DNA from 3 places in the Streptomyces sp. ALB3 genome. Region 3 is predicted to be linked to each of the others. Evidence: riboswitches for the same ligand, from Rfam matches in the RefSeq annotation. Region 3 holds a riboswitch; each other region holds the start of a gene.
The links. A riboswitch is a leader RNA that binds a small molecule or an ion and turns the genes downstream of it on or off. The one in region 3 is predicted to bind cobalamin.
Positions count from the first base shown of each region.

Region 1 (3,266 bases), on a different contig from region 3:
CCCTGGCGCTGGGCTCGGCGCTGGCCCTCTTCATGTACCCGCACTCGATCACGGCGACGCTCTCCAGCCGCAGCCGTGACGTGATCCGGCGCAACACCACGATCCTGCCGCTGTACTCGCTGATGCTGGGACTGCTGGCCCTGCTCGGGTTCATGGCGATCGCCGCCGGGATCAAGGTGGACAACGGCCAGCTCGCGATCCCCCAGCTCTTCGAGAACATGTTCCCCGACTGGTTCGCGGGTGTGGCCTTCGCCGCGATCGGAATCGGCGCCCTGGTGCCGGCCGCGATCATGTCGATCGCCGCGGCGAACCTCTTCACCCGCAACATCTACAAGGACTTCATCAAGCCCGACGCGACCCCGGCGCAGGAGACCAAGGTCTCCAAGCTGGTCTCGCTGCTGGTCAAGGTCGGCGCGCTCGCCTTCGTCCTCACCATGGACAAGACGGTCGCGATCAACTTCCAGCTGCTGGGCGGCATCTGGATCCTCCAGACGATGCCGGCCCTGGTGGGCGGACTGTTCACCCGGTGGTTCCACCGCTGGGCCCTGATAGCGGGCTGGGCGGTCGGCATGATCTACGGCACGGTGGCCGCCTACGGCGTCGCCAGCCCGACCCAGAAGCACTTCGGCGGGTCCTCCAAGGAGATCCCGGGAATCGGCGAGATCGGCTACATCGGTCTCACCGCGTTCGTGCTGAACCTCGTCGTCGTGATCGTGCTGACCTTCGTCCTCAACGCGCTGAAGGCTCCTGCCGGCGTGGACGAGACCTCCCCGTCCGACTACACGGCTGACATCGGCGACCCGGGCGTCAAGGCCGAGCTCCCGCCGGCCACGGCGGGCGCCCCCGGGGGTCACTGACCTCCCCCGCGCCCTCGCGCGTCGACATCCTCCGTCCCGGCAGGGCCCGCCCTGCCGGGACGGCGTCGTCCCCGGCGGCGGCCCGGTGCCGCCGGGCGTCCGGAACCGGGGCGCGCCCCGCCGGTCGTCTGCGGCAGACTGCCGTGCATGGACGTATCGATCAGGCCGGTCCGGCCCGCTCAGTTCGAGGCTCTGGGCGAGATCACCGCCCAGGCCTACCTCGGCGACGGGCTCCTGGACCTCGGCGCCGGGGACCCCTATCTGGATCAGCTTCGCGCCGTGGAGCGGCGGGCGGCCGAGGCCGAGGTGCTGGTCGCGCTGGACGCCGACGGCCGCTTGCTGGGCGGCGTCACCTACGTGGCTCCCGGCAGCCCGTGGGCGGACGTCGCCAGTCAGGACGAGGCGGAGTTCCGGATGCTCGCCGTCTCGCCCGAGGCCCGCGGACGGGGCGCGGGCGAGGCGCTCGTACGGGCCTGCGTCGACCGGGCGCGGGCCGCCGGAGGACTCTCCGGGCTGGTCCTCTCGACGCAGCCGGCCATGCTGGGCGCCCACAGGATCTACCGGCGCCTCGGCTTCGTACGGACCCCGGAGCGGGACTGGTGCCCGCTCCCGGACCTCCCACTCCTGACATACCGGCTGGAGCTCTGACCTACCCCGACACAACATGTGGGGGCTTCTTCAATCAGGAGCCCCCACATGTATGCTCGACCTCGCTGTCGCCGCAGGGGAATCCGGTGCGAATCCGGAACTGTCCCGCAACGGTGTGATGGGTGTGCTTCTGCGCACCCCGAAGTCCGAAGACCTGTCGACAGTGCGTCCGGCTCGACCGAACCGGACGCCGAGACGTCCGGGCCCCGCGGAGGGCCGGTGGACGCCGTGCGCCGTGCGCCCTTTCCCGGACGCCGCCGTGTCCGGCTGCCCCGCTCCCGCAGGCCCCGAGCCGAGCGAGGGATAGCCCCAGTGACCATCGCGCCAGCCGACCCGGTGTCAGCCGCGGAATCCGAAGGCCGCACGAACGACGCGCCCGGGACCGCCCTGCTGCGGACCCTGACCGGCCTCACCGCCGACCTGCCCGGCACCGACCCCGGACGTGTCGCGGCGGCCGCGCTGCGCGGCCGCAACGCCGGTTCGGACGAGGCCGAGTTGCGCTCGCTGGCCACCGAGGCCGCCGCCGGTCTGATCTCCGAGGACCCGGCCTACTCCCGGCTCGCCGCCCGGCTGCTCACCCGGGCCGTCGCGGACGAGGCCGCCGGCCAGGGCGCCGTCTCCTTCTCGTCGTCGGTCGCCGTCGGGCACCGCGAGGGCCTCATCGCGGACCGTACGGCGGAGTTCGTCGCGCTGCACTCCGCCGCCCTCGACGCACTGGTCGGCCAGGCACTCGCCGACGGTGCCGACGACCGCTTCGGCTACTTCGGGCTGCGGACCCTGTACAGCCGCTACCTGCTGCGCCACCCCCTCACCCGCCAGGTCGTCGAGACCCCGCAGCACTTCATGCTGCGCGTCGCCGCGGGGCTGGCCGAGGACACCTCGGAGCGCGCCCTGGAGGAAGTGGCAGCGCTGTACGGCCTGATGAACCGGCTCGACTACCTGCCCTCCTCCCCCACCCTGTTCAACTCCGGCACCCGCCACCCGCAGATGTCGTCCTGTTACCTGCTGGACTCACCGCTGGACGAGCTCGACTCGATCTACGACCGGTACCACCAGGTGGCACGCCTCTCCAAGCACGCGGGCGGCATCGGGCTCTCCTACTCCCGTATTCGCGCCCGGGGGTCACTCATCCGTGGCACCAACGGCCATTCCAACGGCATCGTGCCGTTCCTGAAGACGCTCGACGCCTCCGTCGCCGCGGTCAACCAGGGGGGCCGCCGCAAGGGTGCCGCGGCCGTCTACCTGGAGACCTGGCACGCGGACATCGAGGAGTTCCTGGAGCTGCGCGACAACACCGGTGAGGACCAGCGGCGTACGCACAACCTCAACCTGGCGCACTGGATCCCGGACGAGTTCATGCGCCGCGTGGAGGCGGACACGCAGTGGTCGCTGTTCTCCCCGGCGGACGCTCCCGAGCTGGTGGACCTGTGGGGCGACGCGTTCGACACCGCGTACCGGGCCGCCGAGGCCAGGGGGCTCGCCCGCAGGACACTCCCGGCCCGTGAGCTGTACGGGCGGATGATGCGGACGCTCGCCCAGACCGGCCAGGGCTGGATGACGTTCAAGGACGCCTCCAACCGCACCGCGAACCAGACCGCCGAGCCGGGCCGCGTGGTGCACTCCTCGAACCTGTGCACCGAGATCCTGGAGGTCACCGACGACGGCGAGACGGCCGTCTGCAACCTCGGGTCGGTCAACCTCGGCGCGTTCGTCACCGACGGCACCATCGACTGGGAACGGCTCGACGCCACCGTCCGCACG
Region 1 is NZ_JBISCE010000003.1:568,548-571,813, reverse strand. Features, by position in the region: gene mctP (monocarboxylate uptake permease MctP) at 1-857, shown strand, start outside; gene ACHFIV_RS04500 (GNAT family N-acetyltransferase) at 1,005-1,505, shown strand; cobalamin riboswitch at 1,558-1,681, shown strand; gene ACHFIV_RS04495 (ribonucleoside-diphosphate reductase subunit alpha) at 1,818-3,266, shown strand, end outside.
Region 1: another riboswitch for cobalamin. It lies ahead of ACHFIV_RS04495 (ribonucleoside-diphosphate reductase subunit alpha); the one in region 3 lies ahead of ACHFIV_RS15035 (ABC transporter substrate-binding protein).

Region 2 (3,266 bases), on a different contig from region 3:
GGTCATCTTCGCCGCGCTCGTCGGCGCGATCCTGTGGAACCTGCTGACCTGGCTGGTCGGCCTGCCCTCCAGTTCCTCCCACGCACTCTTCGGCGGCCTCATCGGCGCCGCGGTCATGTCGGCGGGGTGGTCCTCGATCGACGGCGGCACCGTCGTCACCAAGGTCCTGCTGCCCGCGATCGCCGCGCCTCTCGTCGCCGGTGTCGCCGCGCTGCTGGCCACGAAGCTGACGTACCGCCTCAACCGGAAGATCACCGACGAGGCGCAGCTGAAGTCGACCGCCAAGGGGTACCGCGCGGGCCAGATCGCCTCGGCCGGTCTCGTGTCGCTCGCCCACGGCACCAACGACGCGCAGAAGACCATGGGCATCATCACCCTGGCCCTGGTCACCGGCGGCGTCCTGGTCCCCGGCTCGAACCCGCCGGTCTGGGTCATCGCGTCCGCCGGTATCGCCATCGCGCTGGGCACCTACCTCGGCGGCTGGCGCATCATCCGCACCATGGGCAGCGGTCTCACCGACCTCCGCCCGCCGCAGGGCTTCGCCGCCCAGACGAGTGCGGCCACGGTCATCCTGGCCTCCTCGCACCTCGGCTTCTCCCTCTCCACCACGCAGTCGTGCTCGGGCGCCGTCATGGGCGCGGGTCTCGGACGCAAGGGCGGCACGGTCCGCTGGTCCACCGCCACCCGGATGTTCGTCGCGTGGGGCCTGACCCTTCCCGCCGCCGGTCTGATCGGTGCGGGCTCGGAGTTCCTGACCAAGCAGGGCCCCTGGGGCGTCGGGGTGGTCGCCGTGATCCTCGTCGCGGGATCCGCCGCCATCTGGCTGCTGTCGCGCCGCAAGCCGGTCGACCACACCAACGTGAACGCGGACACCGAGCCCGCCGGCGTCGTCACGACCGCCATCTCGGCGGTCAGCCCGCCGCCCGCCGGTACCGTCGCACCGGAACTCAAGACCACCATCCCGGCCCCGGCTCCGACGGCCGGAACCCCGGCCGACCCGGCCACGGTGTAAGGACAGATCCGTATGAACATCGACTGGGCAGCCCTCGCCTCCGTCTTCGGCGTCAGCCTCGTGGTCACCGTCGCACTGGTCGGCCTCTTCACCCTCGGCATCACGGGCCTGGCCCGGCAGGTGCCGACGGCGCAGGGGGGCGGCTCGAGCGCCCTGGTGCGCAGTGGCGCGTACCTCTGCTTCGGGCTGTGCGCGGCGGCGGTCGCGTACGGGATCTACCTGATCGTCGCCTGACCCCGCGCGGGACACGCACACCGGGCCGGACACACCTCGTGTCCGGCCCGGTGTGCGTCCGGGCACACTGAGCCTCGCAGGTCAACGGCAGGTTGACGGGCGTTCGCGGGGCATGGTGGACTGCCGGAGCCATTACGGCGACAGGAGAGGAAGCCGGTGCGAATCCGGCGCGGTCCCGCCACTGTCACCGGGGAGCAGCCTCCATACGGAAGTCACGGTCCGCCGCCGCGGACTGGAAGGCCGGAGGAACTGCGGATCCGGGGAGCCAGGAGACTCTCGTCGCCGTCACGTCGAACCAGGGCGCGGACCCTGAGTGAGGACATAACGCCATGTCTGGCTGCCCCCTGTCGGTCGTCGTACCACCTTCTTCCGCGAAGGCCCGCCGAGGCGCGACGGCCGGCTGAGCCGTGCGAGCCGACCGCATCTTCGCGTACGGCGCCGCCGCCGGTCTCATCGGCGACCTGCTGCTCGGTGATCCCCGGCGGGGCCACCCCGTCGCGGCCTTCGGGCGTGCGGCGGCGGGCGCCGAGAACCGGCTGTGGCGCGATCACCGCGGCTGGGGCGCCCTGCACACGCTCGTCTGCGCCGGTGGCGCGACGGGCGCCGCCGCGCTGGCCGCCCGTGCCGTACGCGACCGTCCCGCCGCCTCCGTGGCACTGACGGCCGCCGCCACCTGGGCCGTCGTCGGGGGCACGTCGCTGGGCCGCGAGGCCCGTGCCATCGGTGACGCCCTGGCCGCCGGGGACGTCGGGCTCGCCCGGGAGCGGCTGCCGCATCTGTGCGGCCGTGACCCGCAGGCGCTGGACGAGCGGCAGATCGCCCGCGCGGTGGTGGAGTCCGTCGCCGAGAACACCTCCGACGCCGTGGTGGGGGCCCTGGTGTGGGGGGCGCTCGGCGGTGTGCCCGGACTCGTCGGTTTCCGCGCCGTCAACACGCTCGACGCCATGGTCGGGCACAAGTCGCCCCGCTACCGGCGCTACGGCTGGGCTTCGGCCCGGCTCGACGACGTCGCCGGCTGGCCCGGGGCCCGGCTCACCGCCGTGCTCGCCGTGGCCGCCGGGGGGCGCCCGCGTGCGGCCGTCCGGGCCTGGCGGGCCGACGCGGGCAGGCATCCCAGCCCCAACGCGGGTCCGGTGGAGGCCTCGTTCGCGGGGGCGCTCGGCGTGCGTCTCGGCGGCACCCTCGCCTACGGCGGACGGGTCGAGCACCGGCCGGTGCTCAACGGGGAGGCCGGCCGGGACGTGCGGGTCACGGACATCGAACGCGCGGTGCGGCTGTCGCGCCGTGTGAGTGTGCTGGCCCTCGCCGTGTGTGCGGCGGGACGGCTGGCCATGGGACGGAGAGTCGGATGAGCGGCGGGCTGCTGGTCGCGGGAACCACGTCGGACGCGGGCAAGAGCGTCGTCACCGCGGGGATCTGCCGGTGGCTGGTGCGCCGGGGGGTGAAGGTCGCGCCGTTCAAGGCGCAGAACATGTCGCTGAACTCCTTCGTCACCCGGGAGGGCGCGGAGATCGGCCGCGCCCAGGCGATGCAGGCGCAGGCCGCCCGGGTGGAGCCGTCGGCGCTGATGAACCCGGTGCTCCTCAAGCCCGGAGGCGACCGGTCGAGCCAGGTCGTCCTGATGGGGAAGCCGGTCGGCGAGATGAGTGCGCGCGGCTACCACGGGGGGCGGCAGGAGGCTCTGCTGGGGACGGTCACGGACTGTCTGGAGCAGTTGCGGGCCACGTACGACGCCGTGATCTGCGAGGGGGCGGGGAGCCCGGCGGAGATCAACCTGCGGCGTACGGACATCGTGAACATGGGCATCGCCCGGGCGGCGCGCTTTCCCGTGCTGGTGGTCGGCGACATCGACCGGGGCGGTGTGTTCGCCTCGTTCTTCGGTACGACGGCGCTGCTCAGCCCCGAGGACCAGTCGCTGGTCGCGGGCTACCTCGTCAACAAGTTCCGGGGTGACGTGTCGCTCCTGGAGCCCGGCCTCGACATGCTGCTCGGCCTCACGGGGCGGCGGACGTACGGGGTG
Region 2 is NZ_JBISCE010000035.1:51,322-54,587, forward strand. Features, by position in the region: gene ACHFIV_RS21985 (anion permease) at 1-1,012, shown strand, start outside; gene ACHFIV_RS21990 (hypothetical protein) at 1,025-1,246, shown strand; cobalamin riboswitch at 1,393-1,522, shown strand; gene ACHFIV_RS21995 (cobalamin biosynthesis protein) at 1,654-2,598, shown strand; gene ACHFIV_RS22000 (cobyric acid synthase) at 2,595-3,266, shown strand, end outside.
Region 2: another riboswitch for cobalamin. It lies ahead of ACHFIV_RS21995 (cobalamin biosynthesis protein); the one in region 3 lies ahead of ACHFIV_RS15035 (ABC transporter substrate-binding protein).

Region 3 (3,266 bases):
AACGTGCGGGCCCGGAAACGGGCCACGTCCAGCCCCATGGTGGTGGCTGCTTCCTCACCCGCGAGCAGCAGGTTCAGGTTGCGGGCGTGCGCCAACAGGACGGCCACCCCGAGGAGCAGGGCCGTGCTCGGCAGCCACAGGGTGCCCCAGTTCACCCCTCCCAGGCCACCGAGTGTCCAGGCCAGCACCGCACGGGCCTCGTTCCCGCGATCGGTCGTCAGGAGCAGCAGGTTCAGGAGTGCGGTGAGCACGGCCGCGATGGCCACGCCGGACATCACGAGCCGTACGGAGGTGATGCGGCCACCGGTGCGGGCGGTGGCGTAGACGAGGAGCAGCGCCCCCAGCGCGCCCGCGAACGCTGCGACCGACAAGGAGACCGGCCCGAACAGGGTCACCCCGAAGACGATGACCGTCACGGCCCCGAGGGACGCTCCGGACGAGACCCCCAGAAGGTACGGCTCCGCGAGAGGGTTGCGGATCAGTGCCTGCATGGCGGTCCCCACCACCGCGAGTCCGGCCCCGGTCACGGCGCCGAGCAGCACACGGGGAGCGCGCACGTCCAGGACGATGGTCTCCCGGGCTCGCGACCAGCCGGGCTCCGACAGGTCCGCGCCGAGTGCGTGCGCCACGATGCCCCACACCTGGCCGGGCGGAACGTGCACGGAGCCGATGGCGAGACCGGCGGTGAGCGAGGCGAGCAGGAGAACCGCCAGGATCACCAGGGCGACGGTGAAGACACCTGGCCCCGGCCGCTTCGTGTCCTGAGACCGGCGCCGCACGGCCTGGCCGGCGGGTGCGGGTGCGGGTGCGGCGGGTGGCGTCACCGGAGGCTTCCGGGGTGCAGCCCGCCCGCGAGGTCTCCGACCGCGTAGGCCGAGCGGATACCGACCAGGGTCGCGGTGAGCGGCAGCACGACGAACCGCTTGTTCTTCACCGCGGGCACGTCGGCGAGCGCCGGCTGTGAGAGGAGGAACTCCTTCTTCTGCTCGACGCTTCCGGCCCCCGCGTAGTCGTAGATGGCGATGACCTCGGGCTTGCGGTTCACGACCTGCTCCCACGAGACGTCACCGAAGACGTCGTCGAGGTCCGCGAAGACGTTCCTGCCGCCGGCCAGCCGGATGAGTTCGGTTCCCAGGCTCTTGCCGCCCGCGGTGAAGGCGGTCCTGTCGCCGCTGTCGTAGACGAAGACGGGTACCTCAGGCTCGCTCGCGACGGCGGAGGCGGCCTCGTCGACGTCGCTCTCGAGCGTGGACACCAGCTTCTCGGCGCGGCCGGTGACTCCGAAGATCTTGCCGATGGTGCGGATCTCGGCGTAGGTGTCCTCCATGGTCACCTTCTTCTTCCCGCAGTACTCGCGGTTGAGGTAGGTGTCGATCCCCGCGTCGGCGAACGCCGTGCGGGAGCGGCCCTCCTTCTCGTCGAAGGCGCTGCCGTAGCCGCCGTAGACGAGATCGGGTCCGGCGTCCAGGACGGTCTCGAACGAGGGCTCCCGCTCGGCCAGTTCCGGCACGGCCTCGAAGTCCCGCTCCAGCTCGGGCAGGACCGCGGAGTCGGGGAACGCGGTGCCGACCATGCGGCTCCTCAGCCCGAGGGCGAGCATCAGTTCCGCGGGGTGCTGGTGGATGGTGACCACCCGCGCGGGCGGTTCGTCGTACGTCGTCCGGACCCCGCAGTTGTCGACGGTGACGGGAAAGCCCTCGGGGGGAGCACCCGCGGTCCCCGGATCATGCCGGGCCTCGCCGGACGAGCCGCAGCCGGCGGTCAGCAGGACCGCCGACAACGCGGCCGCTGCTACGGAGGCCCGCAGAGCGCGTGGCCGACGGAGGGAGGGGTCCTGAGGGGAATGGGACATGCCGTTGTACACGTGAAGCCTCCTGGGGAGTCCGCGCTCCTCGGATCGGGCCCGCGACAGGCCAGTGTCCTGACTCCTGGATCGACGCCCTCCGCCTTGCCGCCCGGCACACGCCGGCACGCGGAAGGAGCACTCCCCAGTCACAGTGGCGGGACCGTGCCGGATTCACACCGGCTTCCTGTCTCCCGTCGCGGCGATGACCTGGTGATCCTACGTTCCGGTGAGACCGGGCCGTAAGGGGGTGCGGAAGCGGCCCCGGAACCCGCGCCGCGTCACCCCTCCCGGACCGCCCGTACGATCAGCCGCTCGGCGTCCTGGTCGTAGGGGCGGCCGTCGAAACCGCCGAAGACCTCCACGCGGCCGAAGCCTGCCTCCTCGGCCATCCGGCGCAACTCCACGGCGCTGTAGACGAACCACACGAGAGTGGCGCGCGTCACGTGATCTCCCCGGACCAGCACCCAGTCGCTGCGCAGCCTCGCCCAGTCGTCCAGCACCGTGTCGGTCTGTACGAGCAGGTCGTCCCCCCGCTGCACGACCTTGGGAGGAGTGACCCTGCGGGCCAGCAACTCCTTACCCGCGAGGTCGAGCACGAGGGTTCCGCCGGGCGTCAGGCACCTGTGCATGTTCCGGAGGACCTGGGCGTTGTCGGCGGGGTCCTCGAAGTACCCGAACGAGGTGAACATGTTGAGGACCGCGTCGAAGCCACCCGGCGGGTCGTACGTCCGCGCGTCGGCCTGTACGTACGTGATCCGCGCACCCGCGTCGGCCGAGTGCTTGCGTGCCCGCTCCAGCATGGCCGGGCTCACGTCCACGCCGGTCACGTCGTAGCCGCCGCCGGCGAGCGGAACCGTGAACACCCCGGGGCCGCAGCACAGATCGAGCACCCGCGCCCCGGGCCGGAAGCGCAGCAGCGGTGAGGTCGCCACCAGTTCCTCGGCCTGGGTGTGGCGTTGCCCGGTGAACAGGAAGTCGTGGAACTCGGTCCAGAAGTCGTCGTCCTGGAATCCGCCGGTACGTGTCATGGCGCGACAGTGCTCCTTCGCGGTAGCTGTGCGGGACGTGCCGCGCGGTGGCGCAGCATCAGGAGAAGCGGGGGGAGCAGCAGGCACTGCGCTGCGGCAATGAGCCAGAACGCCCCCGTGTCGCCGGCTCGTTCGCCGAAGCTGTAGACGAGGCCGCCCAGCACCCCGCTGGCGCAGGCGCCCAGACCGGCCGCCAGGCGCTGCTGACCGAAGATCACCGCGTCGGAGCGTGGGCTGCGGCGCAGGGCCTCCAGATCGTTCTTCAGGAACAGCACGATGTCGCCCAAGGTGATCAGTGCGCCGCCGGCGAGGAGAGCGGGGCGGGTCCCGATCGCGAGCACGGCCAGACCGGCCGCCAGGCCGGCGAAGCCGACCGCGAGGGCCGGACCGTA
Region 3 is NZ_JBISCE010000026.1:663,564-666,829, reverse strand. Features, by position in the region: gene ACHFIV_RS15040 (FecCD family ABC transporter permease) at 1-779, opposite strand, end outside; gene ACHFIV_RS15035 (ABC transporter substrate-binding protein) at 821-1,864, opposite strand; cobalamin riboswitch at 1,895-2,070, opposite strand; gene ACHFIV_RS15030 (class I SAM-dependent methyltransferase) at 2,125-2,874, opposite strand; gene ACHFIV_RS15025 (MFS transporter) at 2,871-3,266, opposite strand, start outside.